3 regions of the Amycolatopsis sp. NBC_01286 genome follow, and region 1 is predicted to be linked to each of the others. Evidence: riboswitches for the same ligand, from Rfam matches in the RefSeq annotation. Region 1 holds a riboswitch; each other region holds the start of a gene.
What was found. A riboswitch is a leader RNA that binds a small molecule or an ion and turns the genes downstream of it on or off. The one in region 1 is predicted to bind S-adenosylmethionine.
Positions count from the first base shown of each region.

Region 2: it holds a riboswitch for S-adenosylmethionine, as region 1 does, so the genes downstream of both, thrC (threonine synthase) here and OG570_RS17450 (methionine ABC transporter ATP-binding protein) in region 1, are expected to answer to the same signal.
Region 3: it holds a riboswitch for S-adenosylmethionine, as region 1 does, so the genes downstream of both, OG570_RS25890 (aminotransferase class V-fold PLP-dependent enzyme) here and OG570_RS17450 (methionine ABC transporter ATP-binding protein) in region 1, are expected to answer to the same signal.

Region 1 covers NZ_CP108428.1:3,589,165-3,595,260, forward strand. Annotated here, with positions in the region: gene OG570_RS17435 (TatD family hydrolase) at 1-176, shown strand, start outside; gene OG570_RS17440 (transglycosylase family protein) at 463-1,893, shown strand; gene rsmA (16S rRNA (adenine(1518)-N(6)/adenine(1519)-N(6))-dimethyltransferase RsmA) at 2,308-3,147, shown strand; SAM riboswitch class I at 3,309-3,399, shown strand; gene OG570_RS17450 (methionine ABC transporter ATP-binding protein) at 3,607-4,620, shown strand; gene OG570_RS17455 (DHA2 family efflux MFS transporter permease subunit) at 4,685-6,082, opposite strand.
Region 2 covers NZ_CP108428.1:5,034,463-5,040,558, forward strand. Annotated here, with positions in the region: gene OG570_RS24050 (ComEA family DNA-binding protein) at 1-556, shown strand, start outside; gene OG570_RS24055 (ComEC/Rec2 family competence protein) at 553-2,934, shown strand; gene thrC (threonine synthase) at 2,997-4,262, opposite strand; SAM riboswitch class I at 4,275-4,408, opposite strand; gene holA (DNA polymerase III subunit delta) at 4,545-5,525, shown strand; gene rpsT (30S ribosomal protein S20) at 5,577-5,837, opposite strand.
Region 3 covers NZ_CP108428.1:5,384,761-5,390,856, reverse strand. Annotated here, with positions in the region: gene OG570_RS25895 (hypothetical protein) at 1-465, opposite strand, end outside; gene OG570_RS25890 (aminotransferase class V-fold PLP-dependent enzyme) at 482-1,825, opposite strand; SAM riboswitch class IV at 1,864-1,978, opposite strand; gene OG570_RS25885 (M23 family metallopeptidase) at 2,072-2,722, opposite strand; gene OG570_RS25880 (potassium/proton antiporter) at 3,534-5,012, opposite strand; gene OG570_RS25875 (ArsR/SmtB family transcription factor) at 5,110-5,790, opposite strand; gene OG570_RS25870 (penicillin-binding transpeptidase domain-containing protein) at 5,834-6,096, opposite strand, start outside.

The DNA of each region.
Region 1 (6,096 bases):
ACGCGCCGTTTCTGACCCCCCACCCCTTCCGTGGGCGGCCGAACGAGCCGTACGGCGCCGCCTACACCGTCCGTCACCTCGCGGCGCTCAGGGGCGAAGCTGTCCACGAGGTCGCCGAAGCCGTCCGGACCACGGCCGAGCGGATCTACCGACTCCCCAGTGTCACAACGGGTTGAACGCATTGCGACAACCGGGTTCCATGATCGCCCACTCGATGGAGTGACCCAGATCACGACACTCCGGGGGGTGTTTGCGCAACCCGGCGGGACCCGTTACTGTCCCGTGATCGTGCCGGTCGGTACTGCACCATGTAGTTGCCGGCTGTTACGCCCTCAGTCACGTCAGTGCACGTCGGGGAAGCGGAACCGGGTGGTACGACCGGGACCGTGACGATGGCGCCGACTGCGGGCCCAGACGTAAAGATGCCGCCCCGAACGGCGTCTTGGGAAAGGGAACGACCCGGTGACAGGTAGCAGACAGGCTGGAGCACGCTCCGCCGCCGTCCTCGACCGCAATTACTTCGAGGACACCGCGTACGGCCAGCTCGACTTTTCTGACGACCCGAACATCACGCAGCAGGACATCCTCGCCGCGCTCGGCCCCGACGCCGACGCGATGATGGCGTCGATCGACGTCGACGTCGACGAGCTGATCCGCCTCATCAACGCCGAGACCACGTACCTCCCGCCGATCGTCATCCCGGATGAGATCGAGGCGGACCGGACCGCGTCCCCGCAGGCCAAGAAGGCCTTGATGGACGAGAGCATCCGGCAGACCTCCAAGGTCTGGAAGCGCCGCTTCCTCAAGGGCGCCGTCCTCGGCGTCATGATCAGCATCGCCGGCGGCGGCGCGGCCGCGCTGGCGATGAACAAGAGCGTCACCGTCGACGTCGACGGCCAGCAGACCACCGTGCACTCGTTCGGCGACACCGTCGGCGAGGTGCTGGAGGACGCGGGCCTGTCCGTCGGCGCGCACGACTCGCTCTCCCCGTCCCCGCAGGCCGAGGTCGGCGACGGCGGCGTCATCAAGCTCGAGCGCGGCCGCCAGCTGAAGCTGGTCGTGGACGGCGCCGAGCGCACCTCCTGGGTCCGCGCGACCCACCTGGGCGACGCCCTGTCCCAGCTCGGCATGCAGCAGGCCGAGCAGGCCGGCACGTGGATGTCGATGCCGAAGGACGGCGAACTGCCGCTCGAGGGCGCGACCGTCCAGATCAAGACCCTCAAGCACATCACGCTCTACGACGGCGCGAACCAGCCGAAGCAGATCACCACGACCGCGGTCACCACGAAGGAGTTCCTGGGCGAGTACAAGCTCACCCTGGGCCCGGAGGACGCGGCCGAGGGCGGCCTGGACGTCAAGCTGACCGACGGTGCCGAGGTCCACATCAGCCGCACCGGCGTCTCGATGGTCAACCAGAAGGAGACCATCGACCCGCCCGAGCAGAAGGTCGACGACCCGGACCTCGACAAGGGCAAGACCCAGGTCGAGGACCCAGGCACGCCCGGCGAGAAGATGGTGACCTACAAGGTCACGCAGAAGAACGGCAAAGAGGTCTCGCGGCAGTCGATGTCGGAGCAGGTGATCACTCCGGCCAAGCCGAAGATCATCCACGTCGGCACCAAGAAGGCCGCGACCCCCGACATCGGCGACGGTTCCGCGTGGGACCGCATCGCGCAGTGCGAGTCGGGCGGCAACTGGGCCATCAACACCGGCAACGGTTACTACGGCGGCCTCCAGTTCGACAAGCAGACCTGGAACGCCTACGGCGGCTCCCAGTACGCGGCGCTCCCGAACCAGGCTTCGCGTGAAGAGCAGATCGCGGTGGCGGAGAAGGTCCGCGCCGGACGCGGCGGCAGCTACAGCGCCTGGCCGGTCTGCGGCAAGAAGGCCTGACTTCCTTTCCCGAAACGGCCCCCGCCACACGGCGGGGGCCGTTTCGCGTCCCCAGCGAGGCATGACCCGAGTTCCGCCGCCAATCACGTGAGTCACGGGTCTGATCACGCGAGTGTCGGGTCTGATCACGTCGGTTCCGCCTGCGATCACGCGTGTTGACCGCTCAATCACGCGTGTTGACCGCTCAATCACGTGTGTTGACCGCTTAATCACGCGTGTCGGCCTGCTGATCACGCGAGCCGACCGCCCGGGTACGCGAGTCGACCGTCCGGGTACGCGGGCCGACCCGCTGGGTACGCGAGCCGACCGTCCACGTACGCGGGCCGACCGTCCGGGTACGTGGGTCGACCCTCTGGGGCAGGACTCCGGGCGGGCGTGCAGAGGGGGCCGGGTTGTCCTGGGTAGGCTCGTCCGGTGGTTGAACTGTTGGGACCTGCCGAGATCCGCGGGTTGGCGGCCGAGCTGGACGTGCGGCCGACCAAGAAGCTCGGGCAGAACTTCGTGCACGATCCCAACACCGTGCGGCGGATCGTCGACCTCGCGCACCTCGGGCCGGACGACGTCGTCCTCGAGGTCGGGCCCGGGCTCGGGTCCCTGACCCTCGGGCTGCTCGCCGCGGGGGCGCGGGTCGTGGCCGTCGAGATCGATCGCAAGCTCGCCGAACGGCTGCCGAAGACCGTCGCCGAACGCGGGCCGGACGTCGCGGGCCGGCTGGACGTCCTCGAGGCCGACGCCATGCGCGTCTCGAACGCCGACCTGCCCGCCGCGCCCACCGCGCTCGTGGCCAACCTGCCCTACAACGTCGCCGTGCCGGTCGTGCTGCACCTGCTCGCCGAGGTGCCTTCCCTCAAGTCCGGCCTCGTGATGGTCCAGACCGAGGTCGCCGACCGGATGGCCGCGGGCCCGGGCAGCCGGATCTACGGCGTCCCGAGCGTCAAGCTCGCCTGGTACGGCCCGGCGCGCAAGGTCGCCGCCGTGCCACGCTCGGTGTTCTGGCCGGTACCCAACGTCGATTCCGCGCTCGTCGCGTTCGAGCGCGGGGAGACGCCGGCGTCCGAGGACCGGGATCGGCTGTTCGGTCTCGTGGACGCCGCGTTCTCACAACGCAGGAAGACCCTCCGCGCCGCGCTCGCCGGCTGGGCGGGGTCGGCCGAGCGGGCCGGCGAGCTGCTGGTGGCCGCCGGGATCGACCCGAAGACCCGCGGTGAGCAGCTGGACGTGCACGACTTCGCCCGGCTCGCCGCCGTCCGGTGACGCGTCCTCAGTGGAACTGACGGTGCCCGCCGACGCCGGAGCGTGCGCGTCGCGGCGAAATAAGTCTTCCTGAGTGCTGTTCCCGCGATTCGGACACCTCCAGTCGTGTGATCTGGCCCAACAGGCTTGCTTTCGCTCCTCGGGATCGGTTTTACTCAGTACGTCCATCCCGAGCGACTGAGAGACCTGGCTCGCCGAAGTCGCAGCAACCACCCTCCGCAGGGCAGGTGCTACCGCCAGGACCGATGGAGGCCGTCCCGATGAAGAGGGTTGCTCGCCCGCTGCTGCTGACCAAACGCCGCGTTGTCGACGAGGGTCGCCGCTCCGTGACCGCATGTCGACGCTCCAACTGAGCTTGCTCGACCCGTCACACCTCTTCTTCATGCACCGTCCATAGAGGACGGACACTCGCTTGCGGCCGGACGCGCTTCTCTGCGCGCCCCGTTTTCTGGAGCCTTCGTGATCACCGTCGAAAACCTGTCCAAGTCCTTTGCCCTCAACGGAAATCCGGTCGTCGCGCTGCGGGACGTGAGCGTCGACGTCCAGGCCGGCTCACTGTTCGGCGTGGTCGGCCCGGCCGGTTCCGGCAAGTCCGTCCTCGCCCGGTGCATCGCGCTGCAGGAGCGGCCGGACCGCGGTGTCGTCCGGCTCGACGGCCTCAACACCGGCACCCTCGACGGCCGCCGGCTCCGTGAGATCCGCCGCCAGCTCGGCGTCGTCGGCACCAAGCCGGAGCTGATCGCCGAGCGCACCATCGCCGGCAACATCGCGTCCCCGCTGGAGCAGCTGGGCGTCGACGGCCCGCAGCGCCGCAGCAAGGTCGGCTCGCTGCTCGACCTCGTCGGCCTGACCCCGCGCGCCGCGCAGCGTCCCGGCGAGCTCACCGAGGGGCAGCTCCGCCGCGTCGCCGTGGCGAAGGCCCTGGCCGCGGCCCCCGCCGTGCTGCTCGCCGACGACCCGACCGCCGGGATCGACCCGGAGGAGGCCGGCGCGGTGCTCACCGTGCTCGACCGGGCCCGCGCCGAGCTGGGTGTCACCATCGTCATCACGACGCCGGACGCGAGCGTCGTCCGCCGGGTGTGCGACGACGTCGCGGTGCTCGAAGACGGCACCGTCGTCGAGCGTGGCTCCGTGCTCGACCTGATCTCGAACCCGGCCAGCCGCACCGCGCAGGCGCTGCTGCCCGCCATCGAGACCACCCGCTCGCAGTCGTCGCGCTACGACCGCTCGGTCGACGTCGTGCTGGTCGGCTTCGCTTCGGTCGGCGCGCTGCTGCCCGAGGCCGCGGGCCGCTTCGACGTCGAGTTCGCCACCATCGGCGGCGGCCTGACCCGGATCGGCGACACCCCGGTCGGCCGGTTCCGCCTCGGCGTCCGCGGCGAGCGGGCCGACGCGGCGCTGGCGTGGGTCGCCGAGCGCGGCGGTCACGTCACGCACACCGCCCGCGGCCCCCAGGTCGTCGCCGCGGCCTGACCCCGAACGTCCGTGAATGCCACATTGAGGGACGCTATGTCCCTCAATGTGGCATTCACGGCTTTCAGCGGGTGCCGCGCGGGAGCAGCAGGAGTGCGGTGAGCGCGGCCGTGGCGACCAGGGCCGCCGCCCAGGCCGCGGCTGTTGTGTAGCCGTGGACGATCGCCGTCGACGTCGTGAGCCCGGCCGCCGCCGCGGTGGCGATCGTGTTCAGCGTCGCCGTCCCCAGTGACGCGCCGACCTGCTGCGACGTCGTCACGAACGCCGATGCGGCTCCGGCGTCCCGCGCGCCGACGTCGCGGGTCGCGACGTTCAGCACCACCGGCATGCACAGCCCGGCGCCCAGGCCCAGCAGCAGCTGCATCGGCAGGATCACCGCGGCGTACGACGAGTCCGGCTTCAACCGGGTGGCCAGCAGCAACCCGCCCGCCAGCACGAAGAGCCCGCCCGCGAGCAGCGGACGCGGGCCGAAGCGGGCCAGCAACCGCCCCGACAGCTGCGTCGAGGCGAAGAGGTTCGCGCCCAGCGTCGGCAGGAACGCCAGCGCCGCGGCGAGCGCGCCGTAGCCCATCACCGCCTGCAGCTGATACGTCAGGAACAGGAACATCCCGAACGCGCCGAACGACGCGGTCCCGACGGTCAGGTACGCGACGGCGCGGGCGCGGTCGCGCACCACCGCGAGCGGCAGCAGCGGGTGCGGGTGGCGGGCCTGCCGGCTGACGAACGCGCCGAGCAGCACCACCGCGAGCGCGAGGAAACCCAGTACCCACAACGAGTTCCAGCCCAGCGTCGCCGCTTCGGACAGCGCGTGCACCAGCACGACGACGCCGCCGCAGCTGAGCAGCGTACTGGTCCAGTCCAGCTTGGTGTCGCGGTGCCCGGCCGTGGCCGGCACGGCGAACCAGGCGCCCAGCCCGGCCACCACGGCGAGCGGCACGTTGATGTAGAGCGACCAGCGCCAGTCGAGGAACCGCGTGAGCGCGCCGCCGAGCGTGAGGCCGAGCGCGGAGCCGGAGATCATGATGGCGCTGAAGATCCCGAACGCCTTCCCGCGTTCGCGCGGGTCGGTGAAGGTGAGCGTCAGCAGGGACATCGTCGACGGCGCGAGCAGCGCGGCGAACACACCCTGGGCGGCGCGCGCGGCGATCAGCCAGCCGGCGCTCGGCGCCGCGCCGCCGAGCGCGGAGGCGACGGCGAACCCGGCGACGCCGACGAGCAGCGTCGTGCGGCGGCCGAGCCGGTCGGCCAGCCGGCCGCCGAGCAGCAGCAGGCCGCCGAACGCCAGCGTGTACGCGGAGATCGTCCACTGGCGGCCGGTGTCGGACATGCCGAGCGCGCGCTGCGCCGAGGGCAGCGCGATGTTCACGACGGTCGTGTCGAGCACGACCATGAGCTGGGCCAGACCCAGCGCGGCGAGCGCGAGCCGGCGGCTCACGGCGCGCGGTGGCGCGAGTGCGGTCATGGTGGACCCCCGAG
Region 2 (6,096 bases), 1.4 Mb from region 1:
GGCGTTCGCCGGTGTCTTCGTGGCCGTCGTGGTGCTCGTCCTCGGTTCGGTCGCGCTGCTGGGCGGCCGGCCGGCGCCCGAGCCACCGCCTCCGCTGCCCAGCGCGAAACCCGCGGCCGAGGCCCCGGCCGCACCCAAGGCCGGTCTCGTCGTCAGCGTGATCGGCCGTGTCCGGTCGCCCGGTCTGGTCACCGTCCCCCAGGGATCCCGCGTCGCCGACGTGCTGCGCGCCGCCGGGGGAACCGACCCCGGCGCGGACCTCAGCGCCGTGAACCTCGCCCGCAAGGTGACCGACGGCGAGCAGCTCGCGGTCGGGATCCCGGCGCCCATGGCACCGCCCGGTGCTCCCGAAGGCGGAGGCGGGAAGGTCGACCTCAACGCGGCGAGCCCGGACCAGCTGGACACCCTGCCCGGTGTCGGCGAAGTGACGGCCAAGCGGATCGTCCAGTGGCGCGCGGAGCACGGCGGCTTCACGAAAGTCGAGCAACTGCGCGACGTCGACGGCATCGGCCAAAGCAAGTTCGAGAAGCTCCGCGAGCAGGTGACGGTCGGATGAGCACGATTCCCGCGACCGACACCCGGCAGGACATGCGGTTGGTCCCGGCGGCGCTCGCGTGCTGGCTCGCCGCCCTGGCCGGGCTGCTGCTCGGCTGGTGGACGGCGGTCGCCGTCGGTCTCGCCGCGGCCGTGCTCGCCGGGGTGCTGCTCTGGCGGGCACGTGGCCGGCCCCGGGTGTTCGGCGCGGCGGCGGCGCTGCTGGTGCTCGGCCTGGTCGCCGCCGGTCCGATCGCCTGGCGGATCCACGACGCCGAGCAAGACGGCCTGCGTGCGGCCGCGGCCCAGGGGCTGCCCGCGACGCTCACAGTGGTCGTCGCGGAACGGCCGAAGCCGGTGCGGAGCGCGGGGTACGCCGATCGGCAGGCGGGCGCCCGATCCGTGGTCCTGTCCGCCGACGTGCGCACGGCGTCCGTCGACGGACAGTCGGTCGTCTCGTCCGGGCGGGTCCTGCTGCTTGCACCCGTCGCGGACTGGGCGGGCGTGCTGCCAGGGCAGGAAGTCCGGGTGGCGGGCCTGCTGATGCCACCGCGTGGCGCGGACCTGACCGTCGCGGTGCTGTCCGTGCGTGGCCCGCCGGGTGATCCGGGCCCGGCGCCGTGGTGGCAGAAGGCGGCGGCCGGACTGCGGGCTGGCCTGCACGACCTGAGCCAGATCCTGCCGGAGGAACCTGCGGGACTGTTGCCGGGCCTGGTCCTGGGCGACACGAGCGGGTTGTCCCCTCGGATCGAGCAGGAGTTCGTCACCGCGGGGCTAGCGCACCTGACAGCGGTGAGCGGGGGAAACCTCGCCGTGGCGTGCGGCGCGGTCCTGCTCCTGCTGCGAGTGCTTCGGCTGGGCCCGCGGTTGTCGGCCGTCGCGGCGGGCCTGTGCCTGGCCGGGTTCCTGGTCCTGGTCGGTCCGGAGCCGAGCGTGTTGCGCGCCGGAGTCATGGCGGCGGTCGCGTTGCTGGCCCTGGCACTGGGACGGCGGGGCTCGGCGCTGCCCGCGCTGGCCTTCGCGGTCTGCGTGCTGGTCGTGGCGGATCCGGCGATGGCCACGGACTTCGGGTTCGCGTTGTCGGTCTTCGCCACCGCCGGGCTCGTCCTGCTGGCTCCACGCTGGGCGGGGGTGCTGGTCCGCCGCGGCGTCCCGCCGGGCTTCGCCGAAGGACTGGCGATCCCGCTCGCCGCCTTCGTGGTGACGGCGCCGGTGCTGGCCGGGATGGCGGGCACGGTGAGCCTGGTGTCGGTGGTGACCAACGTCCTCGCCGCGCCCGTCGTCGCCCCGGCGACGGTGCTCGGGGTGCTGGCGACGGTCGTCGGGCCGTGGTGGCCGGGCGCTGGCACGTTCCTGGTGCACCTGGCCGGCCCGGAGGCCGAGTGGCTGATCTTCGTGGCGCGGCACGGCGCGCGAGCCCCGGGCGCGGTCGTTCCCTGGCCCGGCGGCTGGGCGGGCGCGCTGCTCGCGGCGGCCGTCCTCGCGGTGCTCGTGTTCGCCGTGCGGTACCGGCGGGTCCGGCTGCTCCTGGCGGTGCTGATCGTCGGCGCGTTGCTGGTGTTCGTGCCGGTGCGGGTGCTCGCGCCCGCGTGGCCGCCGCGGAACTGGGCGATGGTCGAGTGCGACGTCGGCCAGGGTGACGCGGTCGTGCTGGCGACGGCCGAGCCGGGGCGGGCCGTGGTGGTGGACACCGGGCCCGAGCCGGGGCCGGTTGACGAGTGCCTGCACCGGCTGTCGGTCGACCGGATCCCGTTGCTGGTGCTGAGCCACCTGCACGCCGACCACATCGGCGGGCTCGCGTCGGTCTTCGACGGCCGGTCGGTCGGCGGGATCGCCGTCGGGCCGGGGCGGACGCCGGAGTGGGCGTGGCGGCAGGTCGCCGCGGAGGCGTCCCGCCGGGGCGTGCCGTTGGTGGAACTGAGCCCGGGCGAGCGGGTCGACCTGCCCGGGCTGGCGCTCGACGTGCTCGGGCCGCGGTACGTGCCGTCGCGGTCGGCCGGCCAGCAGGACGGCACGACGATCAACAACAGCTCGGTCGTCCTGCGCGCGGAAACGGCCGCCGGGCGGGTGCTGATGACGGGTGACGTCGAACTGGCGGCCCAGTCGGACCTGCTGGCCGATGTCGGAGACCTGAAAGCGGAGGTGCTCAAGGTGCCCCACCACGGCTCGCGGTACTCGCTGCCGGCCTTCCTCGCCGCGGTGGCGCCGCGCGCGGCGCTCATCAGCGTCGGCGCGGGCAACACCTACGGCCACCCGAGCAAGTCCACAGTGGACACTCTGACGGCGCTGGGTGCCTTGGTGACCCGGACCGACGTCGACGGCGACACCGCTGTGGTCCCGGACCCGTCAGGCCCGGCGATAGCCCGCCGGGGCGAGCCACGCGGCCCGCCCCACCGCTGACTTCCGTTGCCCGGCAACGCGTTCCCGCCGGGGCGGGCGTGGCTCGCCCCGGCGGGGAGACGTCAGTAGCCGAGGGCCTTGTTCACGGCCGCGGCCGAAGCCGGCACGGTCGCCTTGGGGCCGACGTGGTTCTCGATGGCGTCGAGGGTCTTGAGGCCGTCGCCGGTGATGAGGAGCACCGTCTCGGCGTCCGGGTCCAGCTTGCCCGTCTCGATGAGCTTCTTCGCCGTGGCGACGGTGACCCCGCCGGCCGTCTCGGTGAAGATGCCCTCGGTGCGGGCCAGCAGCCGGATGCCTTCGACGACCTCTTCGTCGGTGACGTCCTCGATCGAGCCGCCGGTGCGGTTGACGATGTCGAGCACGTACGGGCCGTCGGCCGGGTTGCCGATCGCCAGCGAGCGGGCGATGGTGTCCGGCTTCACCGGCTGGACGACGTCCTGCCCGGCGCGGAACGCGGCCGAGACCGGCGAGCAGCCGGTGGCCTGGGCGCCGAACACCTTGTACGGGCTGGCGTCCACGAGGCCGAGCTGGCCCAGCTCGCGGAAACCCTTGTCCACCTTGGTGAGCTGTGAACCGGAGGCGATCGGCACGACGATCTGCGGCGGGATCCGCCAGCCGAGCTGCTCGGCGACCTCGAAGGCGAGTGTCTTCGAGCCCTCGGAGTAGTACGGGCGGACGTTGACGTTCACGAAGGCCCAGCTCGGATGCTCACCGGCCAGTTCGGTGGCGAGCCGGTTGACGTCGTCGTAGTTGCCGTCGACGGCGATCAGGTCGCCGTCGTACACCGCGGTGGTGAGGATCTTGGCGCGCTCGAGGGACTTGGGGATCAGCACGACCGACTTCCAGCCCGCGCGCGCCGCCGCGGCGGCGACGGCGTTGGCCAGGTTGCCGGTCGAGGGACAGGCGAGCACCTCGAAGCCGAACTCGCGGGCCGCGGCCAGCGCGACGGCGACCACGCGGTCCTTGAACGAGTGCGTCGGGTTGCCGGTGTCGTCCTTGACCCACAGGCGCTTGAGACCGAGCTCCTTGGCCAGGCGATCGGCGCGGATCAGCCGCGTCGAGCCGGGCTCGGTGTTCGGGATCTCTTCGATGTTGGACGGAACCGGGAGGAGCTTCTTGTAGCGCCAGATGTTCTTGGGGCCGGCCTCGATGTCTTCGCGGCGGACGCGGCCGAAGTCGTAGGCGACCTCGAGCGGCGAGAAGTCTTCGGCGGAGACGAACTCGGGGGCGAGCGGCTGCCGGTGGCCCTCTTCCTTCGACACCAGTTCGACGGCCGGTCCGAGATCCGGGGTCTTGGTGGTGGAGGTCGTGCCGAGGGTTGCGGTCATCGCGAGGTTCCTTCCTCATCTGCCCCGCCGAAGCGGGCCGGAATTGGCACCGTGGTCGTCAGCTATCCCGCGATCGCGGGATGACAGGCTGTACGCCGGTTGCCGGGGCTTCGTCGGGCCGTTCCCTCTGCCCCTCTGGATGAGCGGTATTCAGTTGTCGGAGCGCGCGAGAAAGCGCGCCGCCTCCAGGACACCGTACGACATGGCACTCGCGCCGTGCCATGGTGGCCGCTCGACATCACCGGAGCGGGCGCACGAAGCAGCAAGTGAGAAGATTCCCGGGTGACCGCGCAAGCCACCGCCCCGGCCCCGCTCCACCTGGTCCTGGGTGAGGAAGAACTGCTGATCGAGCGGGCCGTCCGCGAGACGCTGGCCGCGTCCCGCGCGATCGACGCGACGGCCGAGCTGACGCGGGCCCGGGTGTCCGATCTCACAGCTCCCGAGCTGGCCGAACTCGTCAGCCCGTCGCTGTTCAGCGAAGGCCGGGTGATCGTCCTCGAGTCGGCGCAGGACATCTCGCAGGAGCTGGCCGACGCCGTGACGTCGTACCTGAAGGACCCGGCGGCCGGGATCGTGCTCGTCGTCGTGCACACCGGCGGCGGGCGCAGCAAGGCGGGCAAGACGCTCCCGGCGGTGCTGAAGAAGGCCGGCGCCGAGGTGACGGAGTGCCCGAAGCTGACCAAGCCCGCCGAGCGGGAGCAGTTCGTGCGCCACGAGGTGCGCCGGGCGGGCGGCAAGATCGACCCGGCCGGGGTCGCGGCGCTCATCGACGCCGTGGGCTCCGACCTGCGGGAACTCTCCTCGGCCGCGATGCAGCTCGTCGCGGACGCCGGCGGGGTGGTCGACGCGGACGCGGTCCACCGCTACCACCGCGGCCGCGCCGACGTGACCGGGTTCGCGGTGGCGGAGAAGGCCGTGAGCGGCGACCGCGCGGCCGCACTGGAGTCGCTGCGCTGGGCGATGCAGCTCGGCGTCCCGTACGTCCTGGTCGCCGACGCGCTGGCCGACGCGGTCCGCACGATCGCCCGCGTCTCCGGCGCGGGCCGCGGCAACCCGAACCAGCTGGCCGGGGAGCTGGGCATGCCGCCGTGGAAGGTCCGCAAGGCCCAGGGCCAGTCCCGCGGCTGGAACCAGGACGGCCTCGCCACGGCGATGCGGGTGGTCGCCCGGCTGAACGCCGAGGTCAAGGGCGTCGCGGCGGACCCGGGTTACGCGCTGGAACGCGCGGTCCTGCAGGTGGCGGCGGCCAAGGGCGACCGCTGAACATGAAGAAAGCCCCGGCCGGGGCCGGGGCTTCTCCAGAGATCAGCTAGCTCAGAGCGAGTTGACGCGCTTCGCGAGCGCCGACTTCTTGTTGGCGGCCTGGTTGGCGTGGATGACGCCCTTCGAGACGGCCTTGTCCAGCTTCTGGGCGGCGTCGCGCTGCAGCTCGACGGCCTTGGCCTTGTCACCGGAGTCAGCGGCTTCGCGGACCTTGCGGATCGCGGTCTTCACCGAGGACCGGATCGCCTGGTTGCGCTGACGCGCCTTCTCGTTCGTGGTGATGCGCTTGATCTGCGACTTGATGTTGGCCATGAGGCGCTCCTGCTTTCACTCGGTGAGATTCGCCGCCGCGCTGGTGTGGCCCCGCTGAAGCGGGTTTCCTCCATGACGGAATGCCGCACGGCAACGAGCAGCAACTTTAACAGCCCGGCCCCGGCCCGCCGCGAGCGCGTCCGGCCGGGCGTGGATCACCGGGAGTACGGTGGACGGCGGTAGTGCCTAGGGTTCCGTCACCGGTCCGCCCCAGCCAGCAGGACAACCAGGATCCGGTGGGTCTGGTCCGAGCGGCACC
Region 3 (6,096 bases), 1.8 Mb from region 1:
CACCAGCGGACTGCGTTCGTACCAGGCGACCAGCGCGAGCCCGAGCGTCGCCAGGAGGGGGCCGCGGGTGGCCGCGTCGAGACCGAACCGGCTGAACAGCAGCAGGTCCAGCACCGGGACGGCGAGCACGACGCCGACGATCGACATCACCACCGTCCTCGCGCGCAGCCCGCCCGCCACGGCGTACGAGATCACGACGGCGAGGAACGCCGCGATGAGCGCGTACTGCCACGCCGGACCGGCGCCGCCGGTGTAGGCCACGACGGTGTCATCGAGGCTGAGGAACCGGGCCTTGGTGCCGTAACCGTCGATCGTCAAGCCGAACAGGCCCACGTAGCCGGCGGTCGCCGGTGGCAACCGCGCCGTCAGTTCCGCGGTGACGGCCGACCGGTGGAACAGTTCGGCCGTCACCAGGACCAGTTCCGCGAAACCCAGCAACGCCAACGGAATCCACTGCCGCCCCATCCGCCCAGGTTAACGCTCAGCAGAACGGCGGCAGCTCCCGCGGGTCGCCGACCGGGGCCCAGCGGCCGCCCGCCTTCGTGTACCCCCAGCGCGCGCCGCGGGCGACGATCTGGCGCAGGGCCAGCAGCACGCGATCCACGTGCTCCTCGGTGCTGCCCAGGCCGAGGCTGACGCGCACCGCCTGCTGCCCTTCGCCGCCGGTGACGCCGATCAGACGCTTGGCCGCGATGTGGGCGCAGAAGGCGCCGTCGCGGACGCCGATGCCGTACTCCGCCGAGAGAACCGCCGCGAGCCAGCCGGGATCGAAGCCGGCGACGACGAAACTGACCGTGCCGACGCGGTCGACCGGCGCGTCGAACAGCCGCAGCTCGGAGCAGCCCGGGATGCCCTCGAGGCCCCTGCGCAGCCGGACGAGCAGGGCCTGCTCGTGCGCTTCGACGGCGGCCCAGTTCCGGCTCAGGGTTTCGCAGGCGACGCCGAGCGCGTACACGCCGACGGTGTTGGGTGAACCGGCTTCGTGCCGCTCCGGGCCGGTGTTCCAGACGACGGCGTCCTCGGTGACGAGCTTGGTCGCGCCGCCGCCGGCGAGGTAGGGCCGGGCGGCGCGCAGCCAGTCGGCGCGGCCGATCAGCGCGCCCGCGCCGAAGGGCGCGTACAGCTTGTGGCCGGAGAGGGCGACGTAGTCGACGTCCAGGTCCTGCATGGCGATCCTGCGGTGCGGCGCGAGCTGGGCGGCGTCGAGGGCGATGCGGGCGCCGTGCCGGCGGGCCACCGCGGCGATCTCCGCCACCGGAAGCAGCTCACCGGTCACATTGGACGCTCCGGTGAGGACCACCAAACGCGGCCCCTGCGGGGATTCCGCGAGGGCTTCGTCCACAGCGGACACCGCCGCGAGCCGGGTGCGCGGGGTCGGCAGGCGCCGGACGTTCGGCCCCTGCCACGGCAGCAGCGCGGCGTGGTGCTCGGTGTCGAACACGATCACCGCGGTGCGCGGCGGGAGGCTGCGGGCGAGCAGGTTGAAGGAGTCGGTGGTGTTGCGGGTGAACACGACCGTGTCGGTCCGGCGCGCGCCGACGAAGCTGCGCAGCGTGGCGCGGGTGCGCTCGTAGAGCTTGGTGGAGACCTGCGAGGCGAAGCCCGCGCCGCGGTGGACGCTGGCGTACCAGGGCAGGAACTCGTCGACGGCCACGCGGACGGCGTCGAGACAGGGCGCGCTGGCCGCGTGGTCGAGATTGGCGTAGCCGATGTCTCCGCCGGTGACGAGCGGAACTCGCAGCGAGGCACCAGCGACCGTGGGAATACCTTGGGACGCAAGGGTTTCCTGGGTCTGTGTGCTGGTGCGGTCGATGGCGAGAGTCATCGTTAGCCTCCTCGGCGTTCCGGGGGGCCCCGGCGAGGGGCCCGCGCTTGCCGGTCGCACGGCGCGACCGGCCCGGTCCTCACCCGGGGCACCCCACCGCGGTAGGAGGGTTGCCGGCCAGCAAGCCGGGGCTTGACGCTGGCACTCATGACCTGATTCAAAAGGTAACCGAGAATCGGCGTGACGACCAGCCCCCACAGCACATTCTGAGACACCGACCACAAGTCGAGCAGGAATGGAGAAGCGTCAGATCTTCGCGCGGAAACGGCCCGGGAGCTGCGTCACGGCATGGTCCGAGAGGTGCGTCGCGGTGCCGGCGTACTGGTCCGCGCCCGCCGTGAACAGCCAGCCGCCCAACGTCTTCCCGTCGATCGGCTCGCCGTGCGCCGCCGCGACGGTGGTCGAGACCTGGCTGTAGGCGAGACCGTCCCAGTCGGCCGCGTCCGGCAGTGTCCACAGTGTGAAGTGCACGTGGGCCCCGGTGCTGCTGCCACCACACGGCAGGGCGTTGCCGGTCGAGCCGAGCACGTCGCCGGCCTCGACCTGCTCACCGTCGGTGACCTTGATGCCTTCCATGTGGTAGTACCCGGTCCGCCAGCCGCCGGCGTGGTCGATGGTCACCCAGTCGCCGCCCGCGCAGTGCTGCAGGTGCACGGTCCCGGCCAGCGGCGCCCGCACGGTCTTGTCGGCCGGGCTGAGGTCGAGGGCGTTCTCGACGCCGGTGCTGCCATCGTCGGAGTGGATGCCGGCGGAGTACACCTGCTGGCCGGCCTTGAACGGCAGCGCCAGCACCGGAAAGGGCCCCACCTCAGCGGCCGCGCCGGGAGCGGCGGCGAGCCCCACACCCAGGACGATCGCCGCGACCAGCCCGGCCCCACGCACGTATCGCTTCGTCACCCGGCGTACTCCTTCGACTCTACGTTCACCCATTCGAGGTAATGAATGGAGCGCAGAGTAAGCCAAAAGAGGGAACGCAGGGAAGATCAGGTGAGGTTTTTGTGAGGATCACTCACCCTCACGGGAAAAGATCACCAGGTCGACGCGAAGAGCGGACAGGCACCGGACAACGGGCCGCCCCGAACGCAGCCCCCCACCACTCCCTGGGGGGCGTCCCCTGTCCAGTCTACCGCCGCTGACCTGCAAAAACGTGAGTGCCGGAAATCTGTGGACAACTGGAGTGGATGTGGACAACTCGCGGCCGGCCGGGCTCGCGACCGCCGAGCGCAGCAGACGGCACGGTGGCCAAGCGGGCAACCCGCGATCGACGCCGCCCACCTCAAGCAAACCGACGCGGGCGGCCCGGCGGCGAGGCCGAACCGAGCGGACACGGTTCCGCCCAACCCGCGAACGAGCCAGCGGCTCGACTCGCAGCGCCGGCGACCCCAGCGGACCGCACAGTGGCCAAGCAGGCAACTTGCGCTCGGCCCCGCTCACCTCAAAGCCGACGCAGGCGGCATGGCAACCAAGCGGGCCACCCGCCGATCGACCCCACTCGCCTCAAGCAAGCCCAGCGGACGGCACGGCGGCCGAGCAGGCAACCGGCCCCACTTATCTCAAGCAAGCCGACGCGGAAGACACACCGGCGAGACCGAGCATCCGATCAGCCACGACCCCCGCGACCCAGCGGCCCGACTCGATCACCAGCCGCCCCAGCGGACGACACCGCCGCGAGACCGAGCGGGCACCAGCCGGCAAACCGCGAACCGCGTCAGATGCCCGACTCGCCGCGCCAGCGGGCCAGGCGGCCGGCGCGGTCCACCGCGCGCAGCCGGCGCTCGGCGTCGTCGCGGGCCGTGGCTGTCGTGACCACCAGGAGCTGGTCGTGCTCCTGCAGGCGGCTCGTCTTCTGCGGTGTGAAGCCCGAGCCCGCGCGCACGACCAGGCTCACCGTCGCGCCCACCGGCAAGCGCAGCTCCGAGAGGTAGACGCCGTGCAGCTTCGAGCCCGGCTGGATGCGGACCTGCAGCAGCTCGGCGCCCAGCTCGTCCAGTGGTGCGGAGTCGACGTCGATCTCGTACGCCTCGGACTTCTTCGACAGCCCCAGCCAGCGCGCGAGCGGGCCGAGGGTCGCGCCCTGGAGCAGCGTCAGGACGATGACCAGCACGAACACCGCGTCGACCAGGCGCTGGGCGCCCGGCAGGCCCTCTGACAGGGGGATCATCGCCAGCACGATCGGCACCGCGCCGCGCAGGCCGGCCCACGACAGGAACGCCTGTTCCCGCCACGGCAGCCGGAACGGCAGCATCGAGAGCACCACCGAGATCGGCCGGGCCAGCAGCAGCACGACGGCGCCCGCGACCAGGCCCGGCACCAGCGTCTCGAGCAGCCGGCTCGGCGACGCGAACAGCCCGAGCAGCACGAACAGCCCGATCTGCGCCAGCCAGCCCAGGCCTTCGGCGAACGACAGCGTGTCGGAGCGGTGCGGCAGCCGCGAGTTGCCCAGGACCAGCGCCGCGACGTACGTGGCGAGCAGGCCCGACGCGTGCAGCAGCTGCCCGGACGAGTACGCCACGACGCACACCGCGACAGTGGCCAGCGGGTACAGGCCGGTCGCCGGGAGCGCGGCGCGCCGCAGCGCGATGCCGCCGAGCCAGCCGAACGCCAGCCCGATCGCCAGGCCCGCCGCCAGCTCGTAGACCGCCAGGAACGGCAGCGTCCAGTCCACAGTGGTGCCCTCGGCCAGCACCACGACGGCGATGTAGGCCGGCGCGTCGTTGATGCCGGACTCCAGCTCCAGCGCGCCCACCAGGCGCTTGCCGATCCCGGCCGTGCGCAGCACCGAGAAGACCGCCGCGGCGTCGGTCGACGAGAGCACCGCGCCCCACAGCAGCGCGAGCCGCCAGTCGAGGCCCAGCAGCCAGTGCAGGGCCGCGCCGGTCACCGCGATGCTGACCACGACGGCCACTGTGGACAGTACGATTCCGATGCCCAGCGAGGGTTTCACCGCCGACCACCGGGTCGTCAGCCCGCCTTCGGCGAGGATCATGACGAGCGCGGCGAGGCCGAGCGACTGGGTCAGGCCGGGGTTGTCGAAGCGGATGCCGAAACCGGCTTCCCCCAGCACGACGCCGATGCCGAGGTACAGCAGCAGCGAGGGCAGGCCGAGCCGGATCGAGACGCGCACGGCGAGCACGGAGGCGAGCAGGACGACACCGCCGACGCCGAGCAGCACGGGAAGCTGGTCCATGCCGCCTCCCTCCCGAGTGCTGTGGGGCCCTCAGAATAGTGAAGCGGCCGGGTTAACTCCTTCGTGTACCACTGGGACGAGTCGGACAACCGGTGTGTTAAGGCCGGAGCAACGCCAGATCGACGCCGAGCGCGGCGAACGGCTTCTCCGCCGCGGGCAGCACCTTGACCGCGCGGTGGCCTTCGGCGGCGACCCAGCCGGCGTCGACGGCCTTGCCGAGCAACGCCGCGGGCAGCGACCCGGCGAGGTGATCGCGGCGCTCCGTCCAATCCAGACAGTCGCGCAGCAGGGCGCGCCGCCCGTCCGGCACCGGCACGCCCAGCTCGTCGAGCACCTCCTGGCCCCGGCCGGTCAGCGTCAGCCCGGCGTCGGTGCTGACCAGCCCGGCCGCGAGCATGCCGTCACGCAGCGCGACGCCGACCTGGCCGGCCAGGTGGTCGTAACAGGTGCGCGCGAACCCGAGCCGGCGTACCCGCACCGACGACTTGAGCCCGGTCACCGGCCGGTGCTCGGCGTGCTGGGCCAGGTGCTCGATCAGCTCGGCGACACGCGGGTCGGCGATCCGGACGTAACTGGCCCGCCCCTGCTTCACGCGGGCGACGAACCCGGCGTCGACCAGCCGGGTGACGTGCTCACTCGCCGTCGACAGCGCGATCCCGGCCGCCTTGGCCAGCTCGCCGACCGTCCACGCCCGCCCGTCCAGCAGGACGAGGCACATGGTGGCGCGGCTCGGGTCGGCGAGCACCGCGGCCACCTCCGCCAACGCGATCGTCTCCATGTCCCCACGGTACGACCCGCCGGCTTCGGTGGCCGCCGAAGCGTCAGACGCCCTTGAGGAACTTCGCGGCCAGCTGCACGGCCGGTCCCGAGTCGTTCGAGTTCTCCAGGACGACGGCGAAGGCGACGTTCCCGCGGTAGCCGACGAACCAGCCGGTGGCCTGCTGCCCGTCGCCGAACTGGGCGGTGCCGGTCTTGCCGAACACGCTCCCGGCGCCCGCCGCCGCCTTGCCGGTACCGCTGGTGACGACCGCGCGCATCATCTTCCGGACCTCGCCCAGCACGGCCGCGGGCGGCGGCGAGTAGC